Regions from separate parts of the Neobacillus sp. 204 genome, predicted to be linked through region 3. Evidence: riboswitches for the same ligand, from Rfam matches in the RefSeq annotation. Region 3 holds a riboswitch; each other region holds the start of a gene.
The links. A riboswitch is a leader RNA that binds a small molecule or an ion and turns the genes downstream of it on or off. The one in region 3 is predicted to bind S-adenosylmethionine.
Positions count from the first base shown of each region.

Region 1: it holds a riboswitch for S-adenosylmethionine, as region 3 does, so the genes downstream of both, mtnW (2,3-diketo-5-methylthiopentyl-1-phosphate enolase) here and ACJ004_RS10825 (methionine biosynthesis PLP-dependent protein) in region 3, are expected to answer to the same signal.
Region 2: it holds a riboswitch for S-adenosylmethionine, as region 3 does, so the genes downstream of both, mmuP (S-methylmethionine permease) here and ACJ004_RS10825 (methionine biosynthesis PLP-dependent protein) in region 3, are expected to answer to the same signal.
Region 4: it holds a riboswitch for S-adenosylmethionine, as region 3 does, so the genes downstream of both, ACJ004_RS07400 (homoserine dehydrogenase) here and ACJ004_RS10825 (methionine biosynthesis PLP-dependent protein) in region 3, are expected to answer to the same signal.

Region 1 covers NZ_JBJORY010000001.1:307,980-311,294, forward strand. Annotated here, with positions in the region: gene ACJ004_RS01575 (carbon-nitrogen family hydrolase) at 1-175, opposite strand, end outside; gene ACJ004_RS01580 (pyridoxal phosphate-dependent aminotransferase) at 299-1,471, shown strand; SAM riboswitch class I at 1,558-1,668, shown strand; gene mtnW (2,3-diketo-5-methylthiopentyl-1-phosphate enolase) at 1,744-2,955, shown strand; gene ACJ004_RS01590 (methylthioribulose 1-phosphate dehydratase) at 2,982-3,315, shown strand, end outside.
Region 2 covers NZ_JBJORY010000015.1:50,075-53,389, forward strand. Annotated here, with positions in the region: gene ACJ004_RS24775 (phospholipase D-like domain-containing protein) at 1-895, opposite strand, end outside; partial or broken gene ACJ004_RS24780 (Gfo/Idh/MocA family protein) at 1,094-1,294, shown strand; SAM riboswitch class I at 1,599-1,703, shown strand; gene mmuP (S-methylmethionine permease) at 1,787-3,199, shown strand; gene mmuM (homocysteine S-methyltransferase) at 3,174-3,315, shown strand, end outside.
Region 3 covers NZ_JBJORY010000004.1:288,202-291,516, reverse strand. Annotated here, with positions in the region: gene ACJ004_RS10835 (YveK family protein) at 1-214, opposite strand, end outside; gene ACJ004_RS10830 (pectate lyase family protein) at 321-1,310, opposite strand; SAM riboswitch class I at 1,563-1,678, shown strand; gene ACJ004_RS10825 (methionine biosynthesis PLP-dependent protein) at 1,770-2,882, shown strand; gene metC (cystathionine beta-lyase) at 2,882-3,315, shown strand, end outside.
Region 4 covers NZ_JBJORY010000003.1:28,818-32,132, forward strand. Annotated here, with positions in the region: gene ACJ004_RS07395 (glycosyltransferase) at 1-24, opposite strand, end outside; gene ACJ004_RS07400 (homoserine dehydrogenase) at 206-1,444, opposite strand; SAM riboswitch class I at 1,545-1,654, opposite strand; gene argH (argininosuccinate lyase) at 1,810-3,186, opposite strand; gene ACJ004_RS07410 (argininosuccinate synthase) at 3,248-3,315, opposite strand, start outside.

The DNA of each region.
Region 1 (3,315 bases), on a different contig from region 3:
CGGCAATTTCATTAAGACGGGTTAAGTCATACCCTGTCGTCCAAAGTTCTGGAAGGACAATGATGTCGGGTTGGTCAGTTACTGCTTTTTCAATGAGTCTTTCTGCCGATTGATAGTTTTTATTTGGATCACCAAAGACGATATCCATTTGTAAACATGAAATTTTAAATTTCAAAAATCTCCACCTCGTTTGAACTTTCGGAATTTTTTCTTTACAAGCTGTTATAAAAGTTATATCATTTGTGACTAGAATTTCACAATAAATTATCTTTTTATAAATCAGTAAAGCAGGTGAACCATGAAGCAATTTCCACCATCTGAACTATTAAACAGTCTTCCGAAGCAGTTTTTTGCTTCGCTTGTTAAAAAAGTCGGGGAGTATATTTCACAGGGGTATGATGTGATTAATCTAGGACAGGGCAATCCTGATCAGCCAACACCCGCACATATCGTTGCCAAACTTCAGGAAGCAGCAGTAAATCCAATCAATCACAAATACTCTCCCTTTCAGGGACACAGTTATTTAAAGCAGGCAGTGGCTGATTTTTATTTAAGAGAATATGGAGTAACCATTGATCCGAATAAAGAAGTGGCCATCTTGTTTGGCGGGAAGGCTGGGCTTGTTGAAATACCCCAGTGCTTATTAAATCCCGGAGATACCATCCTCGTACCTGATCCAGGCTACCCGGATTATTTGTCAGGGGTTGCACTGGCCAAAGCAGAAATGGTAATGATGCCGTTAAAGGAGCAAAAAAACTTTTTGCCAGATTATAGCGAATTAGACGAGAAAGTCTTAGCCGAAGCAAAGGTCATGTTCCTCAATTATCCTAATAATCCCACTGGCGCTGTGGCCACTCGTGAGTTTTTTGAAGAAACTGTAAAACTTGCGAGTGAAAATGATATTTGTATAGTCCATGATTTTGCCTATGGGTCCATTGGTTTTGACGGTGAAAAACCTTTGAGTTTTTTACAGGCCAAAGGCGCAAAGGACGTTGGAATTGAAATTTATACATTATCTAAAACGTTTAATATGGCGGGCTGGCGTGTTGGTTTTGCTATTGGAAATGAGAGCGTCATTTCCGCGATTGAACTCCTACAGGACCATTTGTATGTCAGTTTATTTGGAGCCGTTCAAGAGGCAGCAAGAGAGGCATTAACGGGCTCTCAGGAATGTGTAAAAGAACTAAATGAGTTGTATGAGCGAAGAAGGAATGTATTGATTGATGGTCTTCGTTCCTTAGGTTGGAATGTCAGCGCTCCAAAGGGATCTTTTTTTGCGTGGCTTAAGGTTCCTGAAGGTTTTTCCTCTGCGGAATTTGCTAATCTGCTCCTTGAACAGGCGCATATTATGGTTGCACCTGGAATTGGATTTGGGGAATTTGGAGAGGGCTATGTCCGGGTAGGATTACTATCAAGTGAAGACCGATTAGCTGAAGCTGTCGAAAGAATTAGTCGTTTGGAAATATTCTAAAAAATTAATTGACAATTTATTTTTTTCTTGCGATAATCCAAATTAAAGTTAAAAAGTATCATAATTTAATAAAAATACGAATCGTTTTCTTATCAAGAGCAGGCGGAGGGAAAAGCCCTATGAAGCCCGGCAACCGACTTATACGTAGTGTTAAGCACGGTGCTAATTCTTACAGCAACAAGGCTGATAGATGAGAAGATGTTAGTTTTCAGCTAACCTCTTCTTTGCTGAAGAGGTTTTTTTATGTTTGATTAAAAGGAAGTGGTTCTGGAGTGACTGAAATTATTGCTACATATTTACTTCATAATGAAAAGAATCCGAACAAGAAGGCTGAAGAAATTGCGCTTGGACTAACAGTCGGTTCATGGACAAACTTGCCTGAATTAGAGCAAAGCCAATTGCGCAAGCATAAAGGGAGAGTCGTCTCTGTAGAAGAGTTTCCATCAGAAAAAGAGGATCAATCAATAATCCAAATCGCCTATCCAACGCTCAATTTTTCAAACGACCTCCCTGCCATCTTAACCACCGTTTTCGGTAAGCTTTCATTGGATGGAAAAATTAAATTACTTGATTTGCAATTTGATGAGGGATTAAAGAGTCAGTTTCCAGGTCCAAGATTTGGGATCGAAGGTCTTCGGGAGAAATTAAACGTCTATAATCGACCGCTATTAATGAGCATCTTTAAAGGCGTACTCGGGAAAGACCTCACGTTTTTAGTCGAGCAGTTAAAACAACAAGCCCTGGGTGGTGTTGATTTTGTGAAGGATGATGAAATCCTATTCGAAAATCAATTAACACCATTTGAAAAAAGAATTCTTGAAGGAAAAAAAGTACTTCAAGAAGTATATGATCAAACCGGGCACCGAACTTTATATGCAATAAACCTAACAGGCAGAACATCGCACCTGAAGGATAAGGCAAGGAAGGCTGCTCAGCTTGGCGCTGACCTCTTATTGTTCAATGTTTTTTCCTATGGGTTAGATGTTTTGCAGGAATTAAGAGAGGATAATGAAATCTCTTTACCGCTAATGGCTCATCCAGCCGTCAGTGGTGCATTTACATCATCTCAGGTGTTTGGATTATCCCATTCATTAATGCTTGGTAAACTTCTCCGTTATGCTGGTGCTGATTTATCATTGTTCCCATCTCCTTATGGGACTGTGGCATTAGAAAATACGAAGGCACTTTCAATTGCCAGTGAATTAACAGGTAAAGATAGCTTTAAAAGGTCCTTCCCTGTTCCGTCAGCTGGGATTCATCCAGGCTTGGTGCCTTTATTGATTCGGGATTTTGGTATCGATTCTGTCATAAACGCAGGCGGTGGAATTCATGGCCATCCAGATGGTGCCCGAGGCGGCGGTCTTGCATTCCGACAAGCGATAGAAACAAATCTCCAAGGCAAGTTATTGGCCGAAGGGGCTGAAAACTATCCTGAACTTAAACTAGCATTAGAGCTATGGGGGAATCCTGAGGTAACGGTATGACATTGAATTGAGGTGGGGGAACTCAAATGCTAAACGAAAGATGGAATGAATTAGCCGATGTAAAGGATGAACTAGCAGACCGAGACTGGTTTATGGGTACAAGCGGAAATTTGGCGATTAAAGTTAGTGAACATCCACTTCAATTTTTGGTGACGGCTAGTGGTAAGGATAAGCGCAGGCGTACAGATGAAGATTTTTTACTGGTTGATAAATTTGGTAACCCAGTTGAAGAAACTCATTTAAAACCCTCAGCAGAAACACTTCTTCATGTTGAAATTTATCGAAAAACGAAGGCTGGCTGCAGTCTCCATGTCCATACTATTGATAATAATGTTATCTCAGAAGTTTATGGTGATCACG
Region 2 (3,315 bases), on a different contig from region 3:
CTTTATCGTGCAATTTTCCATCATAAGGGTTATCTGCAATACTGACTGGGATTCCAGCCTCTGCCAGGTAAGCAAGCTCCCCATATGGACCGTTGCTCCCATATTGGCTGCTGTCAAATATTCCTTCAACATTTACCCCGCGGTTTTTCGCATTGATCAATGCTGTTCTTACGTTATCATCTGTAAAAGAGAAGTAATCGAAGTAAACATTATATTTAGCGTTATTTATGACATCGATAATAGAAGTAATCGGATTGTCTTCAGGAGCAAAATAAACTTCCACAGGTATATTTGCCGTTGAGGTTGAAACGGTCACCTTTTGCGAGCTTATTGTGGAAGGAGAAGCAGTCTTTGTAAATTGGTTGTATACAAACATTTCTTCAAAATCAGTTTTATAGATAGATGCAAGAGAAGAAGAATTCCATAGGATTGTATTATTATAGTTATTAGCATTGCAGGTATCGGTAACATTAGTTGAACCCATCCAAACTTCTTTTCCATCAATAATGGCATATTTGTTATGCATTAATGCAGATCGGTTGTCTCCTTTTACAGAAATGCCCGCATTGATGAGTTGCTGTGTAAAGGTGTTGGAAATGTAATCTGAATCGGTTACAATGCGAATCGCTACTCCGCGGTTCTTTGCTTGAATAAGTGCGTCAACAAATGGCTGATAACGGATTTCATAAAATGCTCCATCAATTGTGGAAGTTGCCTTATTAACCTCCGTAATTAGTGCGTCCACCAGGTTTACCGCTTGACCTGGACCGAAGGATACTGTTTCAGAATCATAGGTTACTGCACTAACCTTGTTATTAACGTCTGGGACAAAATTAAACGTTAATACTGCTGCAAAAATCAGTAAGGAAATTCTTCTAAATAAATTCTTGGACATCTCTTAGCCACCTTTTTTCTTTAGTTTGAAACATTTCTATTTTAGCAAATAAACAATTTGCAAAGATTAGAAACTCTCACAATGTTTATAAAGAGTTTGTAAATTTTTATTCTTCTTCATTCAAATTACTGTCATTTCATCCCTTTTATGGGTGTGTCTTCTTGTTTCTTGTTCAAAAAGACCCGCCACTTAGTCGATGCCCAAATGGAATCTGGAAAAAAATTAATGGTGGATCATAATCAACGGTTTACTGGTGCCCATCAAAAGGCTAAAGAAATCATACAGAATGGAGAGCTTGGAAAAGTACTTACTTTTAGAACGACGTTTGGACACTCTGGACCAGAGCAATGGGGTGTAAAAAAAACAAACTCAACGTGGTTCTTTAAAAAGGAACGCTCAGGAAGAACAGTGGTGTAATCGATGCCTTTATTGAATGTGTACATCTTGATCATGCTCCACTTGTAACAGGCGACAATGCATTATCTTCTCTTAAAGTCATTTTAGGGATTATAGAAGCAGCAGAAACAAATAGTATTGTTACTATTTAAATAGAGTCTCTCCTTGCAGAAAAATCTTATAAGGAGAGATTTTTTTTTTATAACAGCCATTATAATATTTTTTGTTTGTAAGGGTTTTAAAATTTTAAAAACTCAGAAATAGATTGACAGATATTTCATAGATTGGTAGAGTTATAAAAAAATATTTCTTATCCAGAGAGGTGGAGGGACTGGCCCTATGAAACCTCAGCAGCAGGTCTAATATGACACTGTGCTAATTCCATCGGGTGTGATCCCTTGATAGATAAGAGCTTACGTTATTATTGATCAGTAACGCACTCATTTATCAGAGTGCGTTTTTTGTTTTTTCTGGATGTTGGAAAAGGAGACTATGATGGAAAAGAAAAGCAAGCAAAAATTTCAAAGACAAATGCAAACACGACATTTAGTCATGCTATCGCTCGGCGGGGTGATTGGAACAGGATTATTCTTAAGTTCGGGTTACACGATTCAACAAGCTGGCCCGTTTGGGACCATTCTGTCCTATCTGATTGGTGCACTAGTGGTTTATCTCGTCATGCTATGTTTAGGAGAGCTTTCCGTACATATGCCTGAAACGGGTGCCTTTCACAGTTATGCGACTAAATATATTGGACCAGGGACGGGGTATACCGTTGCTTGGTTGTACTGGCTAACTTGGACGGTTGCTTTAGGTTCTGAATTTACGGCTGCAGGATTATTAATGCAGCGATGGTTTCCATCCGTTAATGTCTGGATTTGGAGTTTGCTGTTTGCTATTTTGGTTTTTGTCTTAAATATACTGACGGTTAGGTTTTTCGCTGAATCTGAATTCTGGTTCGCGTCTATAAAGGTCATAGCGATCGTTCTGTTTATTGGTGTAGGAGCAGCGGCAATGGTAGGTTTTGTTCCGATGACCCATTCCGAATCGGCACCGTTCTTCTCTAATTTTACAAGTGCAGGTTTATTTCCAAATGGTGCTTTTGCGATTGTCATGACCATGCTTGCGGTTAACTTTGCTTTTTCAGGAACGGAATTAATAGGAGTTGCAGCGGGGGAAACAGCAGATCCGGAAAAAACGATACCAAAGGCCATTCGGACAACATTGTGGAGATTGATTATCTTTTTTGTAGGAACAATTGTTGTATTATCTGCGTTATTGCCTACTTCCGATGCAGGAGTATTAGAGAGCCCCTTTGTTGCCGTTCTTGAACAAATTGGAGTCCCATATGCAGCTGATATGATGAACTTTGTCATTTTAACAGCCATTCTATCGGCTGCAAACTCAGGTCTTTATGCCTCTTCAAGAATGCTTTGGTCACTTGCAGATAAGAATACGATCTCACCAATTTTTACAAAATTAACAAAACAAGGTGTTCCAATAAATGCAGTCATTTTCAGTATGCTTGGCGGTGGTTTAGCTTTGTTCTCAAGTATTATTGCACCAGATACAGTGTATATCGTACTTGTATCCATTTCGGGCCTAGCTGTGGTGGTCGTTTGGATAAGTATTAGTGCTTCACAGTTTTTATTTCGCAGACAATATATTAAAGAAGGAAATTCCGTAAAGGACTTGGTTTATCGTACACCATTCTATCCTTTGGTACCAATCGCTTCTTTTATACTCTGTCTTGCTTCTTGTATTGGCATAGCCTTTGATCCGACACAACGAATTGCACTTTATTGCGGCATACCATTTATATTGTTTTGCTATGGAAGTTATTATCTAACACAAAGTTTAAAGAAGAAAAGAGGAGCAGACTATGTCCATCAAAATCAACCCTATTAAGGCTATTTTATCCGAACATTCTATTATGCTGCTGGACGGAGCTTTAGCCACAGAGCTTGAGTCGCATGGGTGTAATTTGGACGATCCCCTCTGGTCTGCACGTGTATTACTTGAAA
Region 3 (3,315 bases):
GCAGCATACTAAGTTCTTGGGTATCACTATAATTACCCTCATCCTTTGTAAGCTTGCCAATTAGAATATTTTCAGTAGCTTCATAAGTTGGCTTTAATAAAAAAAGGGATAAACCAACAGTCAAAAGAGATACACATAATACCGTAAGAATAATGGTTACTATTCTCTTTCTAATAATACGAAGAAACTTTTTTAGATCTATTCTTTCGTCCATGATGACCTCCAAAGTCTTAATTTTTCAGTTTATGCTATTTGAACTTAGTTCTTTTGTTAAGTAATTTCTTTATATCAAACACTCAGAAAATAGTAGTCATTGTATTTTATTTAGAATTCATTGCGTCTTCTTCCGGTGAAGAATAATAATTATGTACGCCTTGATCTTTAATAAAGTTTGACCCTATATTCGAATATAATCTATTTCTTGTAGACTCTTTTGAAAATTCTATTATTGGTTTATTGCCCTTTAATATATGAACGTCCCATATTAAACCATCAAATTTATTATCAGAGCCGCTTACTGTTATTACCTTCTTAGTATATTTAGATACTTGAATTTGAAGACCACTGAAATCATTACCAGAACTTTCATTTGGAACACTCATCGAGCTATTAATATCAATACAGCTTATACAATCATCCAATGTTAAATTTATAAATCGATTGCCATTAATAAAGCTATATTTATGACTTTCCTTTGGCTTATCAGCTTCCAATTTGACACCGGTATGAAATCCTGCAATTCTCAAATCAGTAAAATTTACAAAACTAATGAAATGACCTGGGCCGCCAGCATAAAGATGAAGACCTGTACCCTTATGTGAACCGCTAGTGTTTAAGATTGTAACATTTTTAATTCGGGTTCTATCCCATGACCAAATTTTTTGAATGCCGTCTAAATAAATTACATCTGATTCAAAGTCAGGATCCATAATTTCAATAATTCCATTTGAGATCGATGCATTTTTTTTCACTTCAATTGCTCGGAAACTCCCTTCTATTCTTAGCCTTGTATTTTGACCAAATTCTAATTCAACCCCCTCTTTTATAACTATTCCTTTCTTTAGGATATAAGACTTATTTCCACTAAACTTTACCTTTCCAATTTTCGAATCATAGCTATGATTTATTGCTTCCTGTATGGATTGGAAATCGTCTTTCGAATCTTCACCATTAGCACCAAATTCATCCACATTCACATATGAGTAGTCTTTATTATTCATGGTTATGTTTTCTACTGCCTTAAACAAAAAAAGAAGGGCTCCAATAAAAAAAATGGCTGAAAAATATATTATTTTACTTCTTCTACTCATAATTTTCTCCTAACAACATCGTATTTGGCGTTTTATAGTGATAATTGAAGTATATTTGCCAATCCTAGTAAAATTACTCAAATCTATTTCAAAAAGTTTCAATTATCCACTTTTGCTATTAAAAACTTCAGCCTAATACTTTTGTAAGTTATTTATTAAGAACAAAAATAGACATAAACTGATTTATTTATAAAATAAATTGACACTCCCCCCAATTTGTAGTAAATTTTATAAATAATCTAAATATTAATTTTCTTATCAAGAGAGGTTGAGGGAATGGCCCTGCGACACCTCAGCAACCATCAGTGGCATGTCCATTGAAAAGGTGCTAAGTCCTGCAAATTATCAGTTAATTTGCAAGATAAGAAGAATGACTTTTTGGTCGTACTTACAAAAGCCTTCTTCTTATAGAAAAAGGCTTTTTTTATTTATTAATTTACTAAACAAGGAGTGGTCGACATGTACAAAATTGATACGAAACTTGCCCAAATTGGAAACCGCAGCGAGACAACAACAGGAACCGTTAATCCGCCTATTTACTTTTCAACAGCTTATCGACATGGAGGAATTGGACAATCAACGGGATTTGACTATACCCGAACAGGAAATCCCACACGTCAGATCCTTGAACAAACCATCGCTGATTTGGAGTGTGGCGACAGAGGATTTGCGTGCAGTTCAGGGATGGCAGCCATTTTTACAATCCTTTCATTATTTCAATCTGGTGATGAATGGTTAGTAAGTGAGGATCTTTATGGAGGTACGTATCGCTTATTAGAGCAAGGCTATAAAAAATGGGGCCTAAAGTGTCAATATGTCAACACGTGTTGTCCGGATGAGATTGAAAGTAAGATTACTCCTCAAACCAAAGCAATCTTTCTTGAGACTCCCACCAATCCCCTCATGCAGCAATCAGATATTGCCGCGGTTTCAGAAATTGCGAAGCGTCACGGAATATTGCTGATTGTTGATAATACCTTCTATACTCCACTTTTGCAGCAGCCAATTGTACTTGGAGCGGATATCGTCATCCACAGTGCTACGAAATATTTAGGAGGCCATAATGACGTTCTGGCTGGACTCATTGTTGCTAAAGGCGAAAAATTATGTGAATCCCTCGCTCTTTATCACAATGGGGCAGGCGCTGTACTAAGTCCATTCGATTCGTGGCTATTAATGCGCGGAATGAAAACATTGTCACTACGGATGGAACGCCATGAAAAAAATGCAAAGGCGATTGTCGAATTCCTTGCTCAGCATGATGCCGTAACAGATGTCCTATACCCGGGACGTGGCGGGATGGTTTCTTTTAGAATAAAAGAAGAAGCTTGGGTAAATCCATTTTTACAGAATTTAAATTTAATCAGTTTTGCGGAAAGCTTAGGTGGAACGGAAAGCTTCATTACTTACCCAGCAACTCAAACACATATGGATATCCCAGAAGAGATTCGCATTCAAGCCGGCGTTTGCAATCGTTTATTACGCTTCTCTGTTGGAATTGAAGATTCACAAGATATTATTGAAGATTTACAAAACGCGTTCGCTAAAGTTCAGGAAGGAGTGATTGCATAATGTCACACGCTGAATATACCTTTGAAACCAGACTCCTTCATAATAAGCATAAAATAGATCCCACAACAGGAGCTGTTAGTGTACCGATCCAGCATGCATCAACCTTCCACCAATCGGACTTCGATCAGTTTGGCAAGTATGATTATGGCCGTAGTTTAAATCCTACCAGGGAAGCACTTGAAGATGTCATTGCTGAGCTTGAGGGCGGTATTAAGGGATTTGCCTTCTCATCCGGTATGGCTGCCATCTCGACGGCCTTCCTTCTGCTTTCCTCTGGAGACCATATTGTTATAACTGAAGATGTCTATGGCGGCACATTTCGGATGGTCACTCAGGTTCTTACTAGGCTTGGAATTGAGCATACTTTTGTTGATATGACGAATTTAGATGAAGTAAAACAAGCTATTCAATCGAATACAAAAGCGTTTTATGT
Region 4 (3,315 bases), on a different contig from region 3:
TCCATTCAAGCTATTCCCTAACATGACGCACCTCTTCAATTTTCATTTAAAAATGACTAGTCCATTTTGGTTAAGCTTTTACACAATATGAATAGCTTTTGATTTTGACTAAACTTATCCCCAGTTATTATTGAGAGCGCGTAAATTTCATAAAAAAAAGAGCACTTACATGCTCTTTTTGGAATAATGGCTATAATTTTTTTTATTACAGGACAGCAAGAGTAACTTCTTTATTGTTGCCCAACTTCTCATATTCACCTAATATTTGGAAGCAACTTGTTACCTTCTGCTGATTAATTAACTTTTCTCTTTCCTCCCTAGTTGTCTGGATAACGGCTGTATCATCAGTAGATTGAGCAATCCAAGTTATTAGAGGGTTTTTATAATCCTTTGAAAGACCTTGAATGAACCATAATTCGTCTCCATTTCCCTCTTTATCTCCATAATTAACTGAAATCGTTTTTTTATAATTCTTATTTGTCGACTGATTTTGACAGACATAGACTAGATCTTCGATCACTGCACTTGCAGTTGGAAACATTCCAGCACCTGGACCTTGTAAAGTAATACTTCCTACAATATCTGAATTAACATTTACTGCATTTTCTACGCCTTCAATAGAATAAAAAGGATGAGACTTTCCAACAAGGGCTGGTCTAACTGTTGCGTTAATTTGACCACCTTCCATACAAATACTTGCAATATGTTTAAACCTTAAACCATGTTTTTCAGCTGACTCGATTAATTCACTTGTAATCGAGGTAATCCCTTCCCGTCCAACCTCTTCCCAATTTGGTTCCTCTCCAAAAGCAATTCTGCTAAGAATCATTGTTTTATAAAACGCATCATAACCTTCTACATCGTTGGTTGGATCCGCTTCGGCAAAACCCTTTGCTTGCGCTAAACTCAGAGCGGCTGAAAAGGAATGCTTTTTCTCACGCATTTCCGTTAGGATGAAATTCGATGTCCCATTTAGAATTCCTTGGATGTGACGAACACGATTAACATTTAATAACTGTCTTAAAGTTTGAATAACAGGTATACCGCCTGCAACTGTCGCTTCGTAACCCACTGAAACATTATGCTTCTCTGCTAACCGGAGCAGCTCATTCCCGTGGTGTGCAAACATTTCTTTATTTGCTGTAATGACGTGGCAGCCTTTTTGAATTGCTTGTTTTAGAAATGTAAAGGGCGGTTCTTTGTCGACGATTGCTTCAACAATCACATCAAGTTGAGGAAGGTCTAAAATTTCATCGAAATCTGAGGTGATTAAAACATCTTCATCAATATTTCTCTTTTTCTGCTTATTTCTAATGAGTACAGCTGCAACCTCGACCTTTCTCCCTAACACTCCCTCAAGCTCTTCTGTATGAGATTGAATTGTTTTATAAACACCTTCCCCAACTGTTCCAAAACCTAGAATTGCCACTTTAATTACAGACATGTTTATCCACCCTTCAATTAATATTAGATATGACCAAATGTAGTTTTACAAACATATAAATACGAAAAACCCTCTTCATAAGAAGAGGGTTAGTTTCCTCCTCTTATCTGCCAGGTTAAATAACCTGCAGGAATTAGCACCTTTTCAAGTATTACCTTGATGGTTGCCGGGCTTCATCGGGCCTAGTCCCTCCGCCGCTCTGGATAAGAGTTTTATGTATTTGTTTCATTCAATTTCCAAGTTATAAAAAGAATTCTAGTGGAATCCTTTGTAGTTGTCAATATTATTTGAAATTTCTTTTTATTACGAGTGAATAAATCTCAAAATTTAAGCCCGCCAAATGGCGAGCCTGAAAAAATTCATATTTATCGCTGCAGTTTTCCCTCAGCTAGCTTGATTTGCTTCTCAACTTGCTCTGGAGCCGTTCCCCCAAAGCTATTTCTAACACTAACCACATGCTCGGGAGCCAATACCACATAAATATCTTCCTCAAATAATGGGTTAAAGCTTTGATATTCTTCGAAACTCAAATCCAGCAAAAATTTGTTAGACTGGATTGCATATAACACGATTTTTCCGATAACTTCATGTGCATCACGGAAGGGCAGTCCTTTTCTCACCAAGTAATCGGCAATATCCGTAGCATTTGAAAAGTCATTGTTAATTGCCTTACGCATCACATCTTTATTAACAGTCATTGTTTCGATCATCGGCGCTAATAACATTAAAGAACCTTCAAGGGTTTCAACCGTATCAAACATACCTTCTTTATCTTCTTGTAAATCCTTGTTGTAGGCGAGTGGCAAACCCTTGAGAACGGTCAATAAGCCGATTAAATTGCCATAAGTCCTGCCTGTTTTTCCACGTAACAGCTCAGGAACATCTGGATTTTTCTTTTGCGGCATAATACTTGAACCTGTGCAAAATGAATCGTCTAACTCCACGAATTGAAACTCCTGGCTTGACCAAATCACAAGTTCTTCCGATAATCTGGATATATGGGTCATGATAATGGAACCTATTGATAAAAATTCAAGAATAAAGTCGCGATCACTAACAGCGTCCATACTGTTAGGATAAACCGTTTCAAACCCCAACAATTCAGCCACACGTTCACGGTTAATTGGAAAAGTTGTTCCTGCCAATGCCCCTGAACCAAGCGGAAGCCAATTGATGCGCTTCAAACTATCAATCAATCTCTCTTTATCACGTTCAAACATCCAAAAATAGGCCATTAAATGATGGGCAAAGGACACAGGCTGAGCCCGCTGCAAGTGTGTATATCCAGGAATTAATGTTTGGACATTCTCTTTCGCCTGCTCGACTAATGCTTGTTGGACATCCTCTAATAATTTAATAAGCTCGGTCGTTTTTGTTCTTAAATACAGATGCATGTCGGTGGCAACCTGGTCATTACGGCTTCGCCCAGTATGAAGCTTTCCACCGACTGGACCGATTTTTTCAATTAATAGCTTTTCAATATTCATATGAATATCTTCATCTTCTACTAAAAATTCAACTTCATTGGTATCCACCAGCTTTTTAATAGAGAGAAGGCCATCCTTAATTTTCCCGGCATCCTCCATTGGAATGATGCCGCACTCACCCAGCATTTGCACATGGGCGAGGCTTCCAGCGATATCTTCCTTAGCAAGCTTTTGGTCAAAAGAAATTGAGGCTGTGAATTCCTCAACTAGCTTATTGGTTTCTTTTGTAAAACGGCCGCCCCATAACTTCGACATATCGTGCTCCTCCTTAACCCTAACAAGAGAGCCCTCGAAAAGGACTCGAGGGCAATCCGCATTATTTTAAAATAGATTCCTTTTTATTCACTTCTGAATTGACCTTTGTTGGCAAACCCCAAATCTTAA